Regions from separate parts of the Mesorhizobium sp. W016 genome, predicted to be linked through region 1. Evidence: predicted binding sites of a transcription regulator. Region 1 holds the regulator's gene; each other region holds the start of a gene.

Region 1 (6,120 bases):
ATGGCGCCTCCAGCCGGCCCGAAACGTCGGGCATGGGCGTGGCGATCATCGGCTCGTTCTACATGATGGTGATCGTGCTGTTGCTGGCGCTGCCGATCGGCGTCGCCGCCTCCATCTATCTGGAGGAGTTCGCCAAGAAGAACCGCTTTACGGACCTGATCGAAGTCAACATCAACAATCTCGCGGCGGTGCCGTCGATCGTCTTCGGTCTGCTTGGCCTTGCCGTGTTCATCAACTTCCTCGGCATGCCGCGCTCGGCTTCCTTCGTCGGCGGCCTGGTGCTGACCTTGATGACATTGCCGACCATAATCATCGCCACGCGCGCCGCCCTCGCCGCGGTGCCGCCGTCGATCCGCTCGGCGGCCCTAGGTCTCGGCGCCTCCAAGATGCAGATGGTGTTCCATCACATCCTGCCGCTTGCCGCCCCAGGCATCCTTACCGGCACCATCATCGGCCTGGCGCGTGCGCTCGGCGAGACAGCACCGCTGCTCTTGATCGGCATGGTCGCTTTCGTCGCCGATTATCCGACGACGCCTTTCGATCCGGCGACCGCGCTGCCGGTTCAGATCTATATGTGGGCAAACGAGGCTGAGCGCGCTTTTGTCGAGCGCATGTCCGGCGCCATCATCATCCTGCTCGTCTTCCTCATGGCCATGAACATCACCGCGATCGTGCTCCGGCGCCGCTTCGAGCGGCGCTGGTAGAAAAAAGGCAATTTGGTATGAACATCATGACCGAACAGTCCCTTGAGAATGCAGTGGGCGACAAAATGAACGCCAAGTCGAACGAAGTCATCAAGATGCGCGGCGACAAGGTCGGCGTCTTCTACGGCGAGAAGCAGGCGTTGTTCGACGTCAATCTCGACGTGCGTCAGAACCAGGTGACGGCGCTGATCGGCCCGTCCGGCTGCGGCAAGTCGACCTTCCTGCGCTGCCTCAACCGCATGAACGACACCATCGATTCGGCGCGGGTGACCGGCAAGATCACGCTCGATGAAGACGACATCTACGACAAGAACATCGATGTCGTCGAACTGCGCGCCCGCGTCGGCATGGTGTTCCAGAAACCCAACCCGTTCCCGAAGTCGATCTACGAGAACGTCGCCTACGGCCCGCGCATCCATGGGCTGGCCAAGCGCAAGTCCGACATGGACCAGATCGTCGAGCAGAGCCTGAAGAAGGCGGCGATCTGGAACGAGGTCAAGGACCGCCTGCAGGAGCCCGGCACCGGCCTGTCCGGCGGCCAGCAGCAGCGCCTGTGCATCGCGCGCGCCATCGCCGTGTCGCCGGAGGTGATCCTGATGGACGAGCCCTGCTCGGCGCTCGATCCGATCGCCACCGCCCGTGTCGAGGAGCTGATCGACGAACTGCGCCAGAACTACACGATCGTCATCGTCACCCACTCGATGCAGCAGGCGGCGCGCGTGTCGCAGCGCACGGCGATGTTCCATCTCGGCTATCTCGTCGAGGAGGGCGCCACCGACAAGATGTTCACCAACCCCGACGACAAGCGCACCCAGGACTACATTACCGGCCGCTTCGGCTGAGCCGTCCGGCGGGTGAATTTTCAGGCACGAGGACCAAGATCATGGGTGAACATACCGTCGCCTCCTTCGATGAAGAGCTCGGGCAGATCAGCAAGCTGATCCGCGACATGGGCGATCTGGCAGGCTCGATGGTCAGCGGCTCGACCAGGGCGCTGCTCAATTCGGACAATGCGCTGGCACAGCGTGTCGTGTCCGACGACGCCATCATGGATGCGCGCCAGCGCGAACTGGACGACCGCGCCATCACGCTGATCGCCAAGCGCCAGCCGATGGCCAACGATCTGCGCGCCGTGGTCGGCTCGATCCGCATGGCGGGCGACCTCGAGCGCATCGGCGACCTCGCCAAGAACATCGCCAAACGCGTCGGCACCGTGGGCTTGAGCGTCACGCCGCGCGACCTCTCGCACTCCATCGACGCCATGGCGCAACTGGTGCTGATCCAGGTGCAAGGCGTCGTCGAGGAATATGCCGCCACCGATGCGGCAGCGCTTGCAAAACTCAGGAATGACGACGAGCGCATCGACGTCAAATACACGTCCGTGTTTCGTGAGCTCTTGACCTACATGATGGAAGACCCTCGCAACATCACCGCCTGCACGCATCTCTTGTTCTGCGCCAAGAATCTTGAGCGCATCGGCGATCATGTCACCAACATCGCCGAAAATGCGTATTATGTGCTGACCGGCCAGCAATTGCCCGCCAATCGTCCGAAGCAGGACGAGACGGCCATGGCCACGCCGGCCTGATGAGGGTGAACTGCCTATGATCGCGCCACGCATCATGGTCGTGGAGGACGAGGAGCCACTAGGCGTGCTCCTCCGCTACAACCTCGAATCCGAAGGCTATCAGGTCGAGGTGGTGACACGCGGCGACGAGGCCGAGATCCGCCTGCAGGAAAACGTGCCCGATCTCCTGGTGCTCGACTGGATGGTGCCGGCTGTTTCCGGCATCGAGCTCTGCCGGCGGCTTAGAGTGCGGCCCGAAACCGAGCGGCTGCCGATCATCATGCTGACCGCGCGCGGTGAGGAAAGCGATCGCGTGCGCGGCCTGTCCACCGGTGCCGACGACTATCTGGTCAAGCCATTCTCGACGCCGGAGTTCATGGCGCGCGTGAAAGCGCTGCTGCGCCGCGCCAAGCCGGAAGTGCTGTCGAGCGTGCTCAAGGTCGGCGACATCGTGCTCGATCGAGAATCGCACCGGGTCTACCGCAAGAAGAGCGAGATCAGGCTCGGACCGACCGAGTTCCGGCTGCTCGAATTCATGATGCGCCATCCCGGCCGCGTGTTCTCGCGCAGCCAACTGCTCGACAATGTCTGGGGCGAGACGATCTATATAGACGAGCGAACCGTCGACGTGCATGTCGGGCGCTTACGCAAAGCGGTCAACAACGGCCGCATGCCGGATGTCATCCGTACCATTCGCGGCGCCGGCTACGCTATCAGGGAAGACTAGGATGCTGCGCGTCGCGCCGTTGCCGGCCATTCAGGCGACATGCTTGCCGGATTTCGCCTGAATGCCCGGCGCGAAAATCTCCTGGTCGACGAAGCCGAGCGCGCGCATGGCACAGCCTTCGCGGATCAGCGGCAGCTCGTTGGGCTCGGTGTCGAAGGAGATCGATTTCGAGTGCTGGCCGCCGGCGGTCTGGGCGATCGCTTCGCGCAATGCCGGTTCGATCAAGTCGAAGGCGGCGGCGCTGACGCCTACCATGGCGACGGGTGCCGGATCGATCAGCGCAAACAGGCTGCCGAGGCCGAAGCCGAGCGCCTCGCCGGCCTTGCGATAGGCTTCGCGCTCCGGGCCGTCGGTTTCGCGGGCGCGCGCGGCGAGTGCGCGCATATCAGCGTCGCCGATATCGACCGGCTCGGCATCCTCGCCCATCATTTTGGCGCTCCGCCAGATGGCGTAGTTTCCGGCATAGGCTTCCACGCAGCCGCGCCGCCCGCAGCGGCAGAGCGCGCCGCCCGGACGGTGGATCATGTGGCCGAACTCGCCGCCCGAGGAATGGGTGCCGGTGAACAGTTCGCCTTTCAGCACCAGGCCCATGCCGATGCCGTGCGATAAGAGGATGGCGATAAAATTGTCGCGGTAGCGCTCGGGCTGGCGCCATTGCAGCGCCACCGCCATCATGTTGCAATCGTTCTCCATGGTGGCAGGAATGCCGAATTCCGCTTCCAACATGTCGGCGAAGGCAATGTCGGTCAGTGGCGTGATCGGCGACCACAGCATGGCGCGCGCCTGCGAATCGGTGATGCCCTGGATGCCCATGGCAATGCGGGCGATGCTCTGGACATCGAGGTCGGGATCCTCAAGCCGCCGCCGGACGATTGCTACGCATTCGCCAATCAGCTCGTCGCGCGGCTTGGTCAGCGTGTCCAGCCGGCGCTGTTCCTCGGCGACGACGTGGCCGGCATAGTCGATGACGGTGACGGACAGGAAATTGAGCGACAGCACGACGGTCATCACCGCCGCCGCTTCCGGGTTGAGACCAAGGCCCACCTGCGGCCGGCCGCGTTTCAGTGCGCCGGTCTCGCCAGGTTTGCCTTCAATCAGGATGCCTTCTTGAATCAGATCAGACGAGATTGCCGATATGGTCGAGTGGCTGAGGCCGGTGGTCGCCGCAATCTCGGTCCGCGACGGCTGGCCGGCCCGGCGCACGGCTGAAATCACCATCGCACGGTTGCGACGGCGCAGATCGTCGTGGCGGATTCCAACCGACATTTGTTTCCTCCCGGCCTCCTCGCGCCTCATGATAGTGACGGCGTTCGACGGCACCAGCCAAATATTGGCAGACGCCGGCAGCCCTGTCATTGTTTATTGCGGACCTCGAAAAAATTCGGCACGGCCATCAGAATCCATCAGAATCGATGTTGACAGCGCGTTATCATTGAACCAGTATTTTTTCGAGGCTCGAAAAAATAGCGCCTCTGTGTGCCGGCCCTCGGGCCAGTTTTGTCGCGCCGCACGCGGCGCAGGGAGGATTATGATGAACAGATTTGCAGCCGCCATGCTGGCGGGTGTCGCCATGTCGCTGGCGCTGATGTCGGTCGCGCAGGCGAAGGACAAGGTCATCGGCGTGTCGTGGTCGAACTTCCAGGAAGAGCGCTGGAAGACCGACGAGGCGGCGATGAAAACGGCGATAGAGGCTGCCGGCGACAAGTACATTTCCGCCGACGCGCAGTCCAATCCCGGCAAGCAGCTGACCGACGTCGAAAGCCTGATCTCGCAGGGCGCCAACTCGCTGATCATCCTGGCGCAGGACGCCTCGGCCATCGGCCCGGCGGTGCAGAAGGCGCTGGACGAAGGCATTCCGGTCGTCGGCTATGACCGCCTGATCGAGAACAAGGACGTCTTCTACCTGACCTTCGACAACAAGGAAGTCGGCCGCATGCAGGCCCGCGAAGTGTTCAAGGCGAAGCCCGAAGGCAACTATGTCTTCATCAAGGGCTCTGGCTCGGATCCGAATGCCGATTTCCTGTTCTCGGGCTCGATGGAAGTGCTCAAGGAAGCCATCGACTCGGGCAAGATCAAGAATGTCGGCGAGGCCTATACCGATGGCTGGCTGCCGGCCAACGCGCAAAAGAACATGGAACAGTTCCTGACCGCCAATGACAACAAGGTCGATGCCGTGGTTGCGGCCAATGACGGCACCGCCGGCGGCGTTGTCGCCGCGCTGACGGCGCAGGGCCTTGCCGGAACGGTTCCGGTCTCGGGCCAGGACGGCGACCATGCCGCTCTGAACCGCATCGCGCTCGGCACGCAGACGGTGTCGGTGTGGAAGGACGCGCGCGAACTCGGCAAGAACGCCGCCGAGATCGCCTCGCAGCTTGCCGATGGCAAGAAGACGGGCGACATTGCCGGCGCCAAGGACTTCACCACGCCTGGCGGCAACACCGTCAAGTCGCTGTTCCTGACCCCCGTCGCGATCACCAAGGACAACCTCAACGTCGTCATCGACGCCGGCTGGATCAAGAAGGACGAAGTCTGCACGGGCGTCGCCGCCGGCAGCGTCGCGGCTTGCAACTGATCTCGACGACTTGAAGAAATGAGGCGCCGCGGCTGTCAAGCCGCGGCGTTTTCTCTACGAGAATTGTGTGTTTCCGCCATCGGCGGCAAACTTCTAGGCTGTGGTCCGGCATCCGCGCCAGACGGCAAGCCGCTGGAGGACATCATGACCGACACGACCTCAAATCCGCAGGCCGATACGGCACGAGCGTCTGAACTCGGCGCGGTCGCCCGGTTCCTGAAAGCGACCGAGCTCGACACGCGCATGCTCGGCATGGTCGGCGCGCTGCTGGTCATCTGGGTCGGCATACATATCCTGTCGGGTGGGCTTTTCCTGACGCCGCGCAATCTTTGGAACCTGTCGGTGCAGACGTCCTCGGTCGCGATCATGGCGACCGGCATGGTACTGGTCATCGTCATGCGCAACATCGACCTTTCGGTGGGCTCCGTCGAAGGCGTGATCGGCATGATCATGGGCGTGGCACAGGCCGAATTCCTGATTCGCGTCATCGGCTTCCAGCTTGGAAACCCCTGGCTCTGGATCGTCGCGCTTGCCGCCGGCGTGGTGCTTG
Region 2 (6,120 bases), 120 kb from region 1:
CGGCGCCGAGGAATTTCAGCTCGCCCAGCGTCTCGACGCCCTCGGCCAGAACCGGCAGGCCGAGACCGCGGCCAAGCCCCAGAACGGCGCGCACGATGGCTGCCACCTGGCCGTTGCTGTCGACTGATTTGATGAATGAGCCGTCGATCTTGATCTTGTCGAAGGGGAAGGCGCGGAGATTGGACAGCGAGGAGTAGCCGGTGCCGAAATCGTCCATCGCCACACGCACGCCAAGCGCCTTCACCTGGCGCAAGGTCGCCAGCGCGCGCGGCATGTCCTTGACCAGCGCCGTTTCGGTGATCTCGAGTTCGAGCCTGCCGGGCGTCAGGCCGGAGCCGAGCAGGACTTCATGCACCTTGCGGCTGAAATTCGGATTGTGGAGCTGCACCGCCGAGACATTGACCGCGACCGTGAGAGGGTTCTTCCAGCGCGCTGCCTCGGCGCAGGCCGTCGCCAGCACCCATTCGCCGATCTGGATGATGACGCCGCTGTCTTCGGCCACCGGGATGAAGGTCGCCGGCGACACGTCGCCGCGCTGCGGATGGCGCCAGCGGATCAGCGCTTCGAACCCGACCATCCGCCCGCTGCTGATCTCCTTTTGTGGCTGGTAGACGAGGCGAAACTCATCGCGCGCCATGGCCTGGCGCAGTTCGTGCTCCATCACGCGCCGGTCTCGCGCCTCGGCGCCCATCGAGGCCTCGAAGTAACGGTAGGTGTCCTTGCCCTCGGCCTTGGCGCGGTAGAGCGCGGTGTCGGCGTGGCTGACCAGGAGTGTCGGCTCATCGGCGTCGAGCGGATAAAGTGCAATGCCGATGCTGGCCGACACCAGCCCGCCACCGACCGACAGCCGGTTTTCCTCGCGCATGGCCGCCAGCACCGCCTCGGCGATGCGGCCGGCCGCCTGCGGATCGGGAAGGTTCGGAGCGATGATGGCGAACTCGTCGCCGCCGAGTCGCGCCAGCATCTGTCCGTGGCGGAGCACGGCGGAGGCGCATAGCGCCACCTTCTGCAGCATGGCATCGCCGGCGCCATGCCCGAACAGGTCGTTCACTTCCTTGAAGCGGTCGAGGTCGAGCAGCAGCAGCGCAAGATGTCCACCCTTGCCGCCGCGGTCCATTGCGGCAATTTCGGCCTCGAGCCGGCCGGAGAAACTGCGGCGGTTGGGGAGCCCGGTCAGCGGGTCGAAATGGGCGAGGCGCAGGATCTCCTGCTCGGCCTTCCTGCGTTCGCGGATGTCGCGCACGGCGACAACGCTGTGCCGCTTGCCGCAATAGTCGATGCTCCTTGCGATAAGTTCGACGGGGATGGTGGCGCCGTCATGGGCTCTGAGTTCGGCTTCCTGTGCCTGTCCGCTGCAGTCGGACATGCCGGCCGCGGTGCGTTCGCCGAAGAGGTCGCCAAGCAGCATCGCGTTCAGCACTTCCGGCGCAATGCCGGTTAGCGCGGCGATGCTGTCATTGGCGCTGACGATGCGGGCGCCGTCGCATACGATCAGGCCCTCGACGGCGGCGTTGGCGAGGCCGTGCATGCGCTCGGCCTCGATCTTGTGACGACGGAAGCGCAGGTCGATCCACAATGCTGCGGCTGAAAGCACCAGGATAGCCATGCTGACTGCAGCGGCGGCGAAGGCCTGCGACATCGGTTCGACCGTGAACTGCGATATCTCGATGGAGGAGTCCGGGAAGATCGACACCGCGCCCATCGCGATGAAGTGCAGGCTGCAGATCGCCAGCGTCAACAGGATGGCGGCGGCGATTGTGGCCTGCATGGACGGCCGTCGCAACACGACCAGCAGCGCCAGCGCGGCGAGGGTGACGCCTGTCAGCACCGAGACGCCGACCAGCAGCGGGTTCCAGACGATGCGCCCTTCGACCTCGAAGGCGGCCATGCCGATATAGTGCATGGCGGCGATACCGGCGCCGAGGACCGCGCCGCCGACCAGAGGGTAGTCGATGCCCCGGCGCAAGGTGGCGATCCACATGCCCGCGGCGGTCAGGGCGACGGAACCGGCGAGCGAAAGCGCCGACATTTCCGTATTGTAGGCGTTGGGGATTCCGGGAGAAAATGCAAGCATTGCGATGAAATGCGTCGCCCAGATACCGAAGCCGGTGGAAGTGGCTGCTATCATCAGCCAGGTATAGCGGTTGCGCTCGCTCGAGCGGTCGACATGGCGAAGCAGGTTGACCGCCGAGAAGGAAGAAATACCGCAAATGAGCGCTGCCAGTGCGACCAGTCTCAGATCGTGCTCATGCACGATACAATTATAGACCGTCAGCATCTCGCCCCACCTGCTCTCCCACAGCAATCAAGCCGTCCACTTGATTAGTATGCCACGCTTGACGAAGAATCGGTTATGGGAACTACAACTACAGCGGGTTTTTCGGGTTGTATGTTGCGGCGATCCTGTCTCATTCCAGACGCACGGTTACAGCAGCGCCTGGCGCGATGCCGCTCGGCCGATCTCGATCTGGCCGAGCGCCGGTTTGGCGGCCGCACGGTGCAGGTGCGTGGCGCTGTCACGCGGGCCCTTCACGCATCGCTGGGCGGTCGGCGATCCTTGCAGGCCCACCATGCCCCATTCTATCGCTGAGCCGGCTTGGCATTTCTCTCTGTCCTCGTTGCAAGGCGAGGGGGCGCGAAGTTAGCCGGGTATGAAATTCACGAAACAGCAACAAATCCGTTGTCCGATTGTCATCAGCGACACATATTGCGTTCGCGGGAGCGCCCCTTTCGCCAATGACAAACGGGAGATGAAACATGAAGTTGTTCGGCTTTGCGGCCGGTGTTGCCGCCACCTTGACCCTGCTTTCCACCACCTCCGCCTTCGCCGCCACCCAGATCAGTTGGTGGCATGCCATGACCGGCGCGAATGCCGAGGTGGTCGACAAGATCGCCAAGGATTTCAATGCCAGCCAGAGCGACTATGAAATTCTCCCTGTTTTCAAGGGCACCTATCCCGAAACGCTGAATGCCGGCATCGCTGCCTTTCGTGCGGGGCAAGCGCCCGACATCATCCAGGTGTTCGACGTGGGTACCGGCGTCATGATGGCAGCCGAAGGTGCGATCAAACCGGTGGCCGATGTGCTGACCAGCGCCGGCGTGACCTTCGACAAGAGCCAGTATTTGCCCGGCATCGTCGGTTACTATTCGAAGCCGGACGGGACCATGCTGTCCTTCCCCTATAATTCCTCGTCGCCCATCCTCTACTACAACAAGGATATCTTCCAGAAGGCCGGGCTTGATGTGAACAATCCGCCAAAGACCTGGAACGAGGTGTGGGAAGCCGCCAAGAAGATCAAGGCGAGCGGCGCCGCTTCCTGCGGCTATACCTCGACCTGGTTGACCTGGATCCACCTTGAGGCCTTCGCTGCCTGGAATGACGTTTCCTATGGCACCAACCAGAACGGACTTGCCGGAACCGACGTCGAGCTCAAGATCAATGCGCCGATCTTCGTCAATCATTTCCAGGCGCTCGCCGACCTGGCCAAGGACGGCACCTTCAAATATGGCGGCCGTACATCCGAAGCCAAGCAGATCTTTCTTGCCGGAGAATGCGGCATCTTCACCGAATCGTCGGGGGGTCTCGGTGACATCGTCAAGTCGGGCATGAACTACGGCATCGGCCAGCTTCCCTATGATAGTGACGCCAAGGGCGCGCCCCAGAACACCACGCCGGGCGGCGCCAGCCTGTGGGTGTTCGGCAACAAATCGGACGAGGAATACAAGGGCGTCGCGGCGTTCTTCTCCTACCTGTCCAAGACCGAAGTGCAGGAGTATCTGCACCAGAAGTCGGGTTATCTGCCGGTGACGCTCGCTGCCTATGAGGCGACCAAGAAGTCCGGCTTCTATGACAAGAATCCGGGCCGTGAGACGCCGATCCTGCAGATGCTGGGCAAGGCGCCGACCGAGAACTCGAAGGGCGTGCGCCTCGTCAACCTGCCGCAGGTGCGCGACATCGAGAACGAGGAGTTCGAGAAGATGCTGGCCGGCCAGCAGACTGCGCAGCAGGCGCTCGACAACGCGGTCGCACGCGGCAACAAGGCGATTCAGGAAGCGATCGGAAATTGAAGCGATTTGTCAGTTGAACCTCGTCCACGCGGACCCGCGTGGACGACTTCCTGAACAGCGAGGGAACCACACTGTCTCCACGCGTCGTCTTTCCCAACAAGACCCTGCCTTACCTGCTGGTGGCGCCGCAACTCGCCATTACGCTGATCTTTTTCTACTGGCCGACGGGGCAGGCGCTCTACCAGTCGATGCTTAGGGAAGACCCGTTCGGGCTGAAGAGCAAGTTCGTCGGGCTCGCCAATTTTCGCAAGGTGCTGGCCGACCCGGCCTACCTCAACTCGATCAAAGTTACGCTGGTGTTCTCTCTGGCGACCGCGATGGTCGCCATGGGTGTGGCCCTGTTGCTTGCCGTCATGGCCGAGAGGGTGGTGCGCGGCAAAGGCCTTTATCGCACGCTGCTGATCTGGCCGTATGCGGTGGCGCCGGCGATTGCCGGCATGTTGTGGCTGTTTCTGTTCAACCCCTCGATCGGTTCGCTGGCCTACGCCTTGAGAGGTCTCGGCATCGCCTGGGATCCCTTGCTTAACGGAAACCAAGCCATGATCCTGCTGGTGTCTGCGGCTGCCTGGAAGCAGATCAGCTACAATTTCCTGTTCTTCGTCGCCGGGCTGCAGGCGGTGCCGAAGACGTTGATAGAGGCGGCGGCCATGGACGGCGCCGGGGAGACGAAGCGCTTCTGGACCATCGTCTTCCCGCTGCTCGCACCGACGACCTTCTTCCTGCTGGTCGTCAACACTGTCTATGCGCTGTTCGACACTTTCGGTATCGTTCATGCCGTCACCGGCGGCGGGCCAGGCAAGGCCACCGAGACGCTGGTCTACAAGGTCTACAATGACGGTTTCGTCAATTTGATCCTCGGCGATTCGGCCGCGCAGTCGGTCATCCTGATGGTCATCGTCATCTCACTCACGGCCATCCAGTTCCGCTATGTGGAACGCAAAGTCCACTACGGTTGAGCGCGAGCGATGATTGGTCAGTCCCCGCTTCGCGCCCTCATCGCCCACGCCGTGCTCATCCTGGGCATCCTGATCGTCGCTTTCCCGATCTACTACACCTTCGTTGCCTCCACGCAGACGCTGCAGACCATCCTCAAGCCGCCATTGCCTCTTTTGCCCGGCGACCAGGTCTGGAACAATTACAGCGAGGCGCTGTTCGGCGGTGTCGGCCGCATCGGCGGCGTCAGTGTCGGCCGATTGCTGCTCAACACCACGATCATGGCGCTCGGCATCGCGGTGGGGAAGATTTTCATCTCGATCCTTTCGGCCTATGCGATCGTGTTCTTCCGTTTTCCGCTTCGGATGGTCTTCTTCTGGCTGATCTTCATCACGCTGATGCTTCCCGTCGAGGTGCGCATCCTGCCGACCTACAAGGTGATGGTCGATCTCGGCATGATCGACACCTATGCCGGCCTGATCATTCCGCTGATCGCCTCGGCCACCGCCACGCTTCTGTTTCGCCAGTTCTTCATGACCATCCCAGGTGAGTTGGTGGAAGCGGCGCGTGTCGACGGCGCCGGACCATGGCGCTTCTTTTTCGACATCCTGCTGCCGCTGTCGCGCACCAACATCGCGGCGCTGTTCGTCATCCTCTTCATTTATGGCTGGACGCAGTACCTGTGGCCGCTGCTCGTCACCAACAGCAATGACATGAACACCATCGTCATCGCACTTAGAAAGATGGTCTCCTTCGCCGATGCCGATACCCAATGGCATCTGGTCATGGTCACCGCGATGCTGGCCATCCTGCCGCCGATCCTGATCGTGGTGCTGATGCAACGCTGGTTCGTGCGCGGACTGGTCGATACCGAAAAGTGAGAAGCTGATGGCGACCGTCGATCTGAAGGATGTGAAGAAAGTCTATCCCGGCGGCGTCGAGGCGGTGAGGGGTGTCTCGATCGCCATTCCCGACAAGGAGCTTTGCGTTCTGGTTGGGCCGTCCGGCTGCGGCAAGTCCACGCTGCTGCGGATGATCGCCGGGCTTGAGACCATTTCTTCCGGCATCGTCGCCATCGACGGCAAGATCGTCAACACGATCGGTCCGACCGAGCGCGAC
Region 3 (6,120 bases), 880 kb from region 1:
GCTGGTCGCCGATGCGGCCGAAGGGCTTGTCGAACTGGGTGCGGCGTTGGGGAGCTGGAAAGCACCGGCGACATGGACCGACAATGCGACCCAAGGCAAGAAGGCATGGCAGGCCGAAGCCTCCAAGGTGACGGCGTCGACCAACGCCGCCTTCCCTTCGGACGCGCAGGTGATCGGCGCCGTGCAGCGCGTGCTGGGGTCCGGCGTGACCTTGCTGAATGCGTCGGGCGGCCTGCCGGGCGAGCTGCACAAGCTCTGGCAGGCAGGCGCGCCCGGCTCGTACCATGGCGAATATGGTTTCTCGACCATGGGTTACGAGATTGCCGGCGGGCTCGGCGCCAAGATGGCCAAGCCCGATCAGGAGATAGTCGTCATGGTCGGCGACGGATCCTACCTGATGATGAATTCGGAGATCGCCACCTCGGTGATGCTCGGATTGAAGCTGATCATCGTGGTGCTCGACAACAGGGGTTATGGCTGCATCAACCGGCTGCAGATGGCCACCGGCGGCGCCAACTTCAACAACCTCCTGAAGGACGCGCGCCACGAGATCTTGCCCGACATCGACTTCGCCGCGCATGCGGCCAGCATGGGCGCTATTGCCGAGAAGGTGCCGTCGATCACCGGCCTGGAGACCGCGCTGCAAAAGTCGAAAACCAACGACCGCACCACCGTGCTGGTCATCGACACCGACCCGCTGATTTCCACTGATGCCGGCGGCCATTGGTGGGATGTCGCGGTGCCGGAAGTCTCCGCACGGCCGCAGGTCAACGCAGCCCGCAAGGCCTATGACGAAAAGCGGCAGATGCAGACAATCGGCGATTGATGTACATGCACCCGCCCCCTACCTCCCCTTGTGGAGGTCGGACCGAAGGTCCGGTGGGGGTCTGGCGCCGCACCCCACCCCGCTGCTTCGCAGCGACCCTCCCCACAAGGGGGAGGGTGAACAAGAAACCGGAGCTAAAACTTGAAAGCCAAACTGGGCATGTCCCCCATTGCGTGGTGGAACGACGATCTTGCCGAACTCAGCGACGACGTCTCGCTGGAAGAGTGCCTGCGCCAGTCGCGCTCGGCAGGTTTCACCGGCATGGAAATGGGCCGGCGTTTTCCAAACGACCCCGAAATCATGCTGCCGATCCTGAAGCAGGCCGACGTGACGCTGTGCGGCGGCTGGTTCTCCGGCACCCTGGTTGATGAGGACATGGGCAAGAACAAGGATCGCATCCAGCCGATGATCGACCTGTTCAAGGCGGTGAATGCGCCTTGCATCGTCTATGGCGAGGTCGGCCGCTCGATCCAGGGCGATCGCTCCAGGCCTCTCGCCACCAAGCCGAAATTGTCGAACGACGAGATGAGGGCCTATGCCAGGCGCCTCACCGAATTCGGCGAATGGTGCGCCGAGCAAGGCATGCCGCTGTCCTATCACCATCACATGGCGGCAGTGGTCGAGACTGAGCCGGAGCTCGATGCCTTCATGCGCCATTCCGGCGAAGGCATTCCGTTGCTGCTCGATGCAGGGCATCTCGCCTTTGCCGGCGGCGACGTGCTGCGCGCCATCGACAACCACCACAAGCGGATCAGCCATGTCCATGTGAAGGATGTGCGCATGGGCGTGATCGACGGGCTCGACCGCACAAAGCAGTCCTTTCTCGACGCCGTGGCGCTCGGTGCCTTCACGGTGCCTGGCGACGGTTCGCTCGATTTCGGCGCCATCGTGCAGCGCTTCGCCGACCATGGCTATGAAGGCTGGTTCGTCGTCGAGGCCGAGCAGGACCCGAAAAAGAACCCGCCGCTGAAGATGGCCCAAGTGGGTTACAAGGAGCTGATGCGGGTGATGACGGCGGCCGGCTACACGGTCGAGACGCAAGGCTTTCCCAATGCGTAAGCCGGTCCGATGAAGGATTACGAGCACCCGTTCTTCCGGCCGCTGTGGCGGCGCGTTGCCGTCGTCGCCGTCTGCGTGATCTGGGCCGGAATAGAATTCGCCTCCGGCACCCCATTCTGGGGCATCATTGCGCTCGGCTTTGCCGCCTACGCCGTCTGGCAGTTCTTCTACCTTTACAAGCCGGTGGAGGAGAGCAAGGCTGCGCCTGGTCGACCGAAGACCGGCGAAGCGAAGGCGGACGCCGAACCGAAGGAATGAAGCGGCCGTGGCTCGGAAGGGCTTGCGGGTCGGACACTCGACACCTGGCGTATCGCCTACGTCGGTGATTGGCCGGAACGTCCCTCGCTTCGTCATCCTAGGGTCTTCGCGACGGAGCTTCGCTCTAGGATGACGAAGTTGAGAGGCCGACCTCGAAGACTTGCGATAGGAGACAAAACATGTCGAAACTGCTCGTCAAAGCCGACAAGGGCCATGGCCGCGTCGCGCATGTCACGCCCAACAGCGCCGGATGGACCTATGTCGGCTTCGACCTGCACCGGCTGAAGCCGGGCGAGACCGCATCCGGCAAGACGCAGGATCGCGAAGTCTGCCTGGTGTTCGTCACCGGCAAGGGCACGGCAAGGGCCGGCGGCCGGGAACTCGGCCTGCTCGGCGAGCGCATGTCGCCCTTCGAGGGCAAGCCGTGGTCGGTCTATATCCCGGAGGGTTCGGACTGGTCGGTCACCGCCGACACCGATCTCGAACTCGCGGTCTGTTCGGCGCCGGGCCTGGGCGGCGGCTTGCCCGTTCGCGTCATCGCACCCGACGACCTCGGCCAGGAGACTCGGGGCAAAGGCACCAACACGCGCTACGTCACCAACATATTGCCCGAGGGCAAGCCCGCCGACTCGCTGCTGGTGGTCGAGGTCATCACGCCCGGCGGCCACACATCGAGCTACCCGCCGCACAAGCACGACCAGGACAATCTGCCTGCCGAATCCTATCTTGAGGAAACCTATTACCACCGCCTCAACCCGCCGCAGGGCTTTGCCTTCCAGCGGGTCTACACCGACGCCGACAAGTCGGGCGCCCGCGAACTGGACGAGGCGATGGCGATCGAGGACGGCGATGTCGTGCTGGTGCCCAAGGGCTATCATCCGTGCGCGGCCTGTCACGGCTACGACCTCTATTACCTTAACGTCATGGCCGGGCCGAAGCGGACGTGGAAGTTCCACAACGCGCCCGAGCACGAGTGGCTGATGAAGGCCTGATCGGCCTTCGCTTGCGGCGGAAGCTGTTGGTCCAGCAGCGAAAAATCGTCGGCTAAGGACCTGCGGGGTCGATTTGCCTTCGAAAACCCGCATAAGCTTCGTCAATCCGTCATGGAAATCACCTATGGCAGCGGGCTGACGAGGATTTTCGATGCGCTACGCCATCTATTTCACCCCGATGCAGGACGAGCCGCTGGCGCGGATCGCCGCCAACTGGCTGGGTCGCGACCCCTTTGGCGCCGCCACCAGGCCGGTCGAGGCGGTGGGCGAGCTGTCGGCGGCCGAAGTCGCCTTTCACACCGCATCGGCGCGGCGCTACGGTTTTCATGCGACGCTGAAAGCGCCCTTCCGGTTGGCCGCCAACGAAACTGAAAGCTCGTTGCGCGCGGCGCTGGACGCCTTTGCCGAAGCAACGCCGACGGTCACCATCCCGCGCCTGGTCGTCAGCCAGATCGATGGTTTCTTCGCTTTGCTGCCGGAAGGCCCGCTGCCGCCGCTCAACCGTTTCGCCGATGATGTCGTGCTTAGCTTCGACCGTTTTCGCGCGCCGCTCACCGAGGCCGAGATCGAGCGGCGCAGCCCGGATTCGCTGAAGCCGGCCGAGTTCCGCAATCTCTGCCAGTGGGGCTATCCCTATGTGTTTGAGACCTTTCGCTTCCACATGACACTGTCCGGCCGGGCCGGGCCGCAGGAAAGCCAACGTCTGCGCGCGGCAATTGACAGCCTGTTCGCCGATGTGCTGCAGCAGCCGGTGCTGGTGGATGCGCTGACGCTGTTCGTCGAAACCGAACCGGGCGCTCCGTTCATGGTGCTTTCGCATCATGCGCTCGGCCGCCGCGCTGCCCGAAAAACCGCCTGACCGCAATTCGTCCGAGTAACCAGGGACCGCCTGAAATGACCGCCGAAACTGTTCTCCACAACGCCCGCATCGTGCTTGCCGACGAGATCGTCGAAGGGTCGCTCGTGCTGCGCGACGGTTTTATCTCCGGCGTCGACGCCGGCACCGGCCACACCGGCGGGAGCATGGGCGGCGAGGACATGGGCGGCGACTACATCATTCCCGGCCTGGTCGAGCTGCACACTGACCATCTCGAAGGCCACTATGCGCCGCGCCCGAAAGTGCGCTGGAACCCGATCGCCGCCGTCCTTGCCCATGACGCGCAGGTGGCCACCGCCGGCATCACCACCGTGCTCGACGCTTTGCGTGTCGGCATGGACGAGGACGCGGATATTACCTCCGACGACATCCGCAAGCTCGCCGGCGCGATCGAGGACAGCGTCGCGAAAGACCGGTTGCGGGCCGACCATTTCCTGCACCTGCGCTGCGAGGTCTCGGCGCCGGATTGCTTGCGGGCTTTCGCCAATTTCGATGGCGACGAGCGGGTCAAGCTGGCCTCGCTGATGGACCATGCGCCGGGACAGCGTCAGTTCGTCAATCTCGAGACCTACGCCCATTACTATCAGCGCAAGCTGAAATTGACCGATCGCGACTTCCAATTGTTCTGCGAAAAGCGGATGTCGGAATCGGCGAAGAATTCGGGACCGAACCGGGTGGCGATATCAGCCGCCTGCAAAGAGCGGGGCATTGTGCTGGCGAGCCATGACGACGCCACATCGGGCCATGTCGACGAAGCGATCGAGCAGGGCGTGCGCGTCGCGGAATTCCCGACCACGCTGGAAGCCGCCAAGGCCTCGAAGGATGCCGGGCTCGGCGTACTGATGGGCGCGCCCAACGTCATGCGCGGCTCCTCGCATTCGGGCAATGTCTCGGCCCGCACGCTGGCCGGCGACGGCCTGCTCGACATATTGTCGTCCGACTATATCCCTTTCAGCCTGATCCAGTCGGCCTTCTTCCTCGGCGACGTCGTCGAGGGCATCTCCTTGCCGCAGGCGGTCGCGATGGTGTCGAAGAACCCGGCCGAGGCCATCGGCCTCAACGACCGCGGCGTCATCGAACAGGGCCGCCGCGCCGACCTCGTGCGGGTGCGCGTCGACGACCATGTGCCGGTCGTGCGCACCGTCTGGCGCCAAGGGCGGCGGGTCGCCTGATGGTCTCGGCGTCGATCGAGCGCGAACTGACCAGCGAGGCCTTTCCGGTCCGCAACGGCGTCTTCGTCGCCGTCGTCGGCCCGAGTGGCGCCGGCAAGGATACGGTAATCGGTTATGCCCGCACCTTGTTTGCCGACGAGACGAGGCTGGAGTTCGTCCGCCGCGTCATCACCAGGCCGAGCGATGCGGCAAGCGAGGATCACGACACGCTGGCTGACGCGGCCTTTGCCGAGGCCCAGGCCGACGGCGCTTTCGCCATTTCCTGGGAGGCGCACGGCCTGCGCTACGGCATTCCGGCCGATGTCGACTGGTCCATCGCCAATGGCCATGTCGCGGTGGCCAATGTCTCGCGCGCAGTCATCCCGGTGCTGCGGGAGCGCTATGCCAATCTGGCTGTCGTCGAGATCACCGCCTCGCCGGAAATCCTCGCCGAGCGTCTCGCCCAGCGCGGCCGCGAATCGCGCGGCGAAGTGCTGGCTCGGCTCGCCCGCAGCGCCAATATCGCTTTGTCCGGCTCCGGCGTCACCTCGATCGACAATGGCGGCCGGCGCGAAGCCGCCGGAGAACGCTTCGCCGAGGTGCTGCGCAAGGCGATGGCCTTCTCGGATATCTCCGGCGTGATGTAGCGCTACTCGGCCGCGACAGTCTTGCGGCTGGCATCGAGCATCAGCCGCCTTGCGCGGAACACGCCCCATTGCTGGTCGACCAGCACGCCGATCAGGATCACGCCGCCCATCACCGCGAAGTTGAGCGAGGACGGGATGCCGAGCAGATTGACCAGGTTCTGCAACTCCTGCAGCAGCACGGTGCCCAGGATGACGCCAACCAGCGAGCCTTCGCCGCCGCGCAGCGAGAAGCCGCCGAGCACGGCGGCGGCAATGGCGTAGAGTTCGTAGAACTGGCCGTGGCTGGCCGGCGAGATCGAGCGCGTGTACA

The links. The regulator PhoB, encoded in region 1, activates phosphate uptake and scavenging genes when phosphate is short. The targets are predictions, from matches to a motif close to TGTCATNNANCTGTCAT.
Region 2: a site for PhoB is predicted at 2,679-2,695, ahead of ugpB (sn-glycerol-3-phosphate ABC transporter substrate-binding protein UgpB). Genes of this name have one in related genera too.
Region 3: a site for PhoB is predicted at 3,232-3,248, ahead of ACYG9V_RS05760 (DUF1045 domain-containing protein). Genes of this name have one in related genera too.

The regions. Positions count from the first base shown of each region.
Region 1 covers NZ_JBTTIF010000002.1:190,453-196,572, reverse strand. The annotation lists gene pstA (phosphate ABC transporter permease PstA) at 1-704, shown strand, start outside; gene pstB (phosphate ABC transporter ATP-binding protein PstB) at 722-1,546, shown strand; gene phoU (phosphate signaling complex protein PhoU) at 1,588-2,292, shown strand; gene phoB (phosphate regulon transcriptional regulator PhoB) at 2,309-2,998, shown strand; gene ACYG9V_RS01265 (ROK family protein) at 3,029-4,264, opposite strand; gene xylF (D-xylose ABC transporter substrate-binding protein) at 4,530-5,570, shown strand; gene ACYG9V_RS01255 (sugar ABC transporter permease) at 5,715-6,120, shown strand, end outside.
Region 2 covers NZ_JBTTIF010000002.1:69,522-75,641, reverse strand. The annotation lists gene ACYG9V_RS00665 (bifunctional diguanylate cyclase/phosphodiesterase) at 1-2,278, opposite strand, end outside; gene ACYG9V_RS00660 (hypothetical protein) at 2,426-2,572, opposite strand; gene ugpB (sn-glycerol-3-phosphate ABC transporter substrate-binding protein UgpB) at 2,758-4,068, shown strand; gene ugpA (sn-glycerol-3-phosphate ABC transporter permease UgpA) at 4,140-5,024, shown strand; gene ugpE (sn-glycerol-3-phosphate ABC transporter permease UgpE) at 5,034-5,882, shown strand; gene ACYG9V_RS00640 (sn-glycerol-3-phosphate import ATP-binding protein UgpC) at 5,890-6,120, shown strand, end outside.
Region 3 covers NZ_JBTTIF010000002.1:1,074,111-1,080,230, forward strand. The annotation lists gene iolD (3D-(3,5/4)-trihydroxycyclohexane-1,2-dione acylhydrolase (decyclizing)) at 1-826, shown strand, start outside; gene iolE (myo-inosose-2 dehydratase) at 968-1,885, shown strand; gene ACYG9V_RS05750 (DUF3329 domain-containing protein) at 1,895-2,143, shown strand; gene iolB (5-deoxy-glucuronate isomerase) at 2,323-3,135, shown strand; gene ACYG9V_RS05760 (DUF1045 domain-containing protein) at 3,287-3,994, shown strand; gene ACYG9V_RS05765 (alpha-D-ribose 1-methylphosphonate 5-triphosphate diphosphatase) at 4,030-5,184, shown strand; gene phnN (phosphonate metabolism protein/1,5-bisphosphokinase (PRPP-forming) PhnN) at 5,181-5,810, shown strand; gene ACYG9V_RS05775 (ABC transporter permease) at 5,813-6,120, opposite strand, start outside.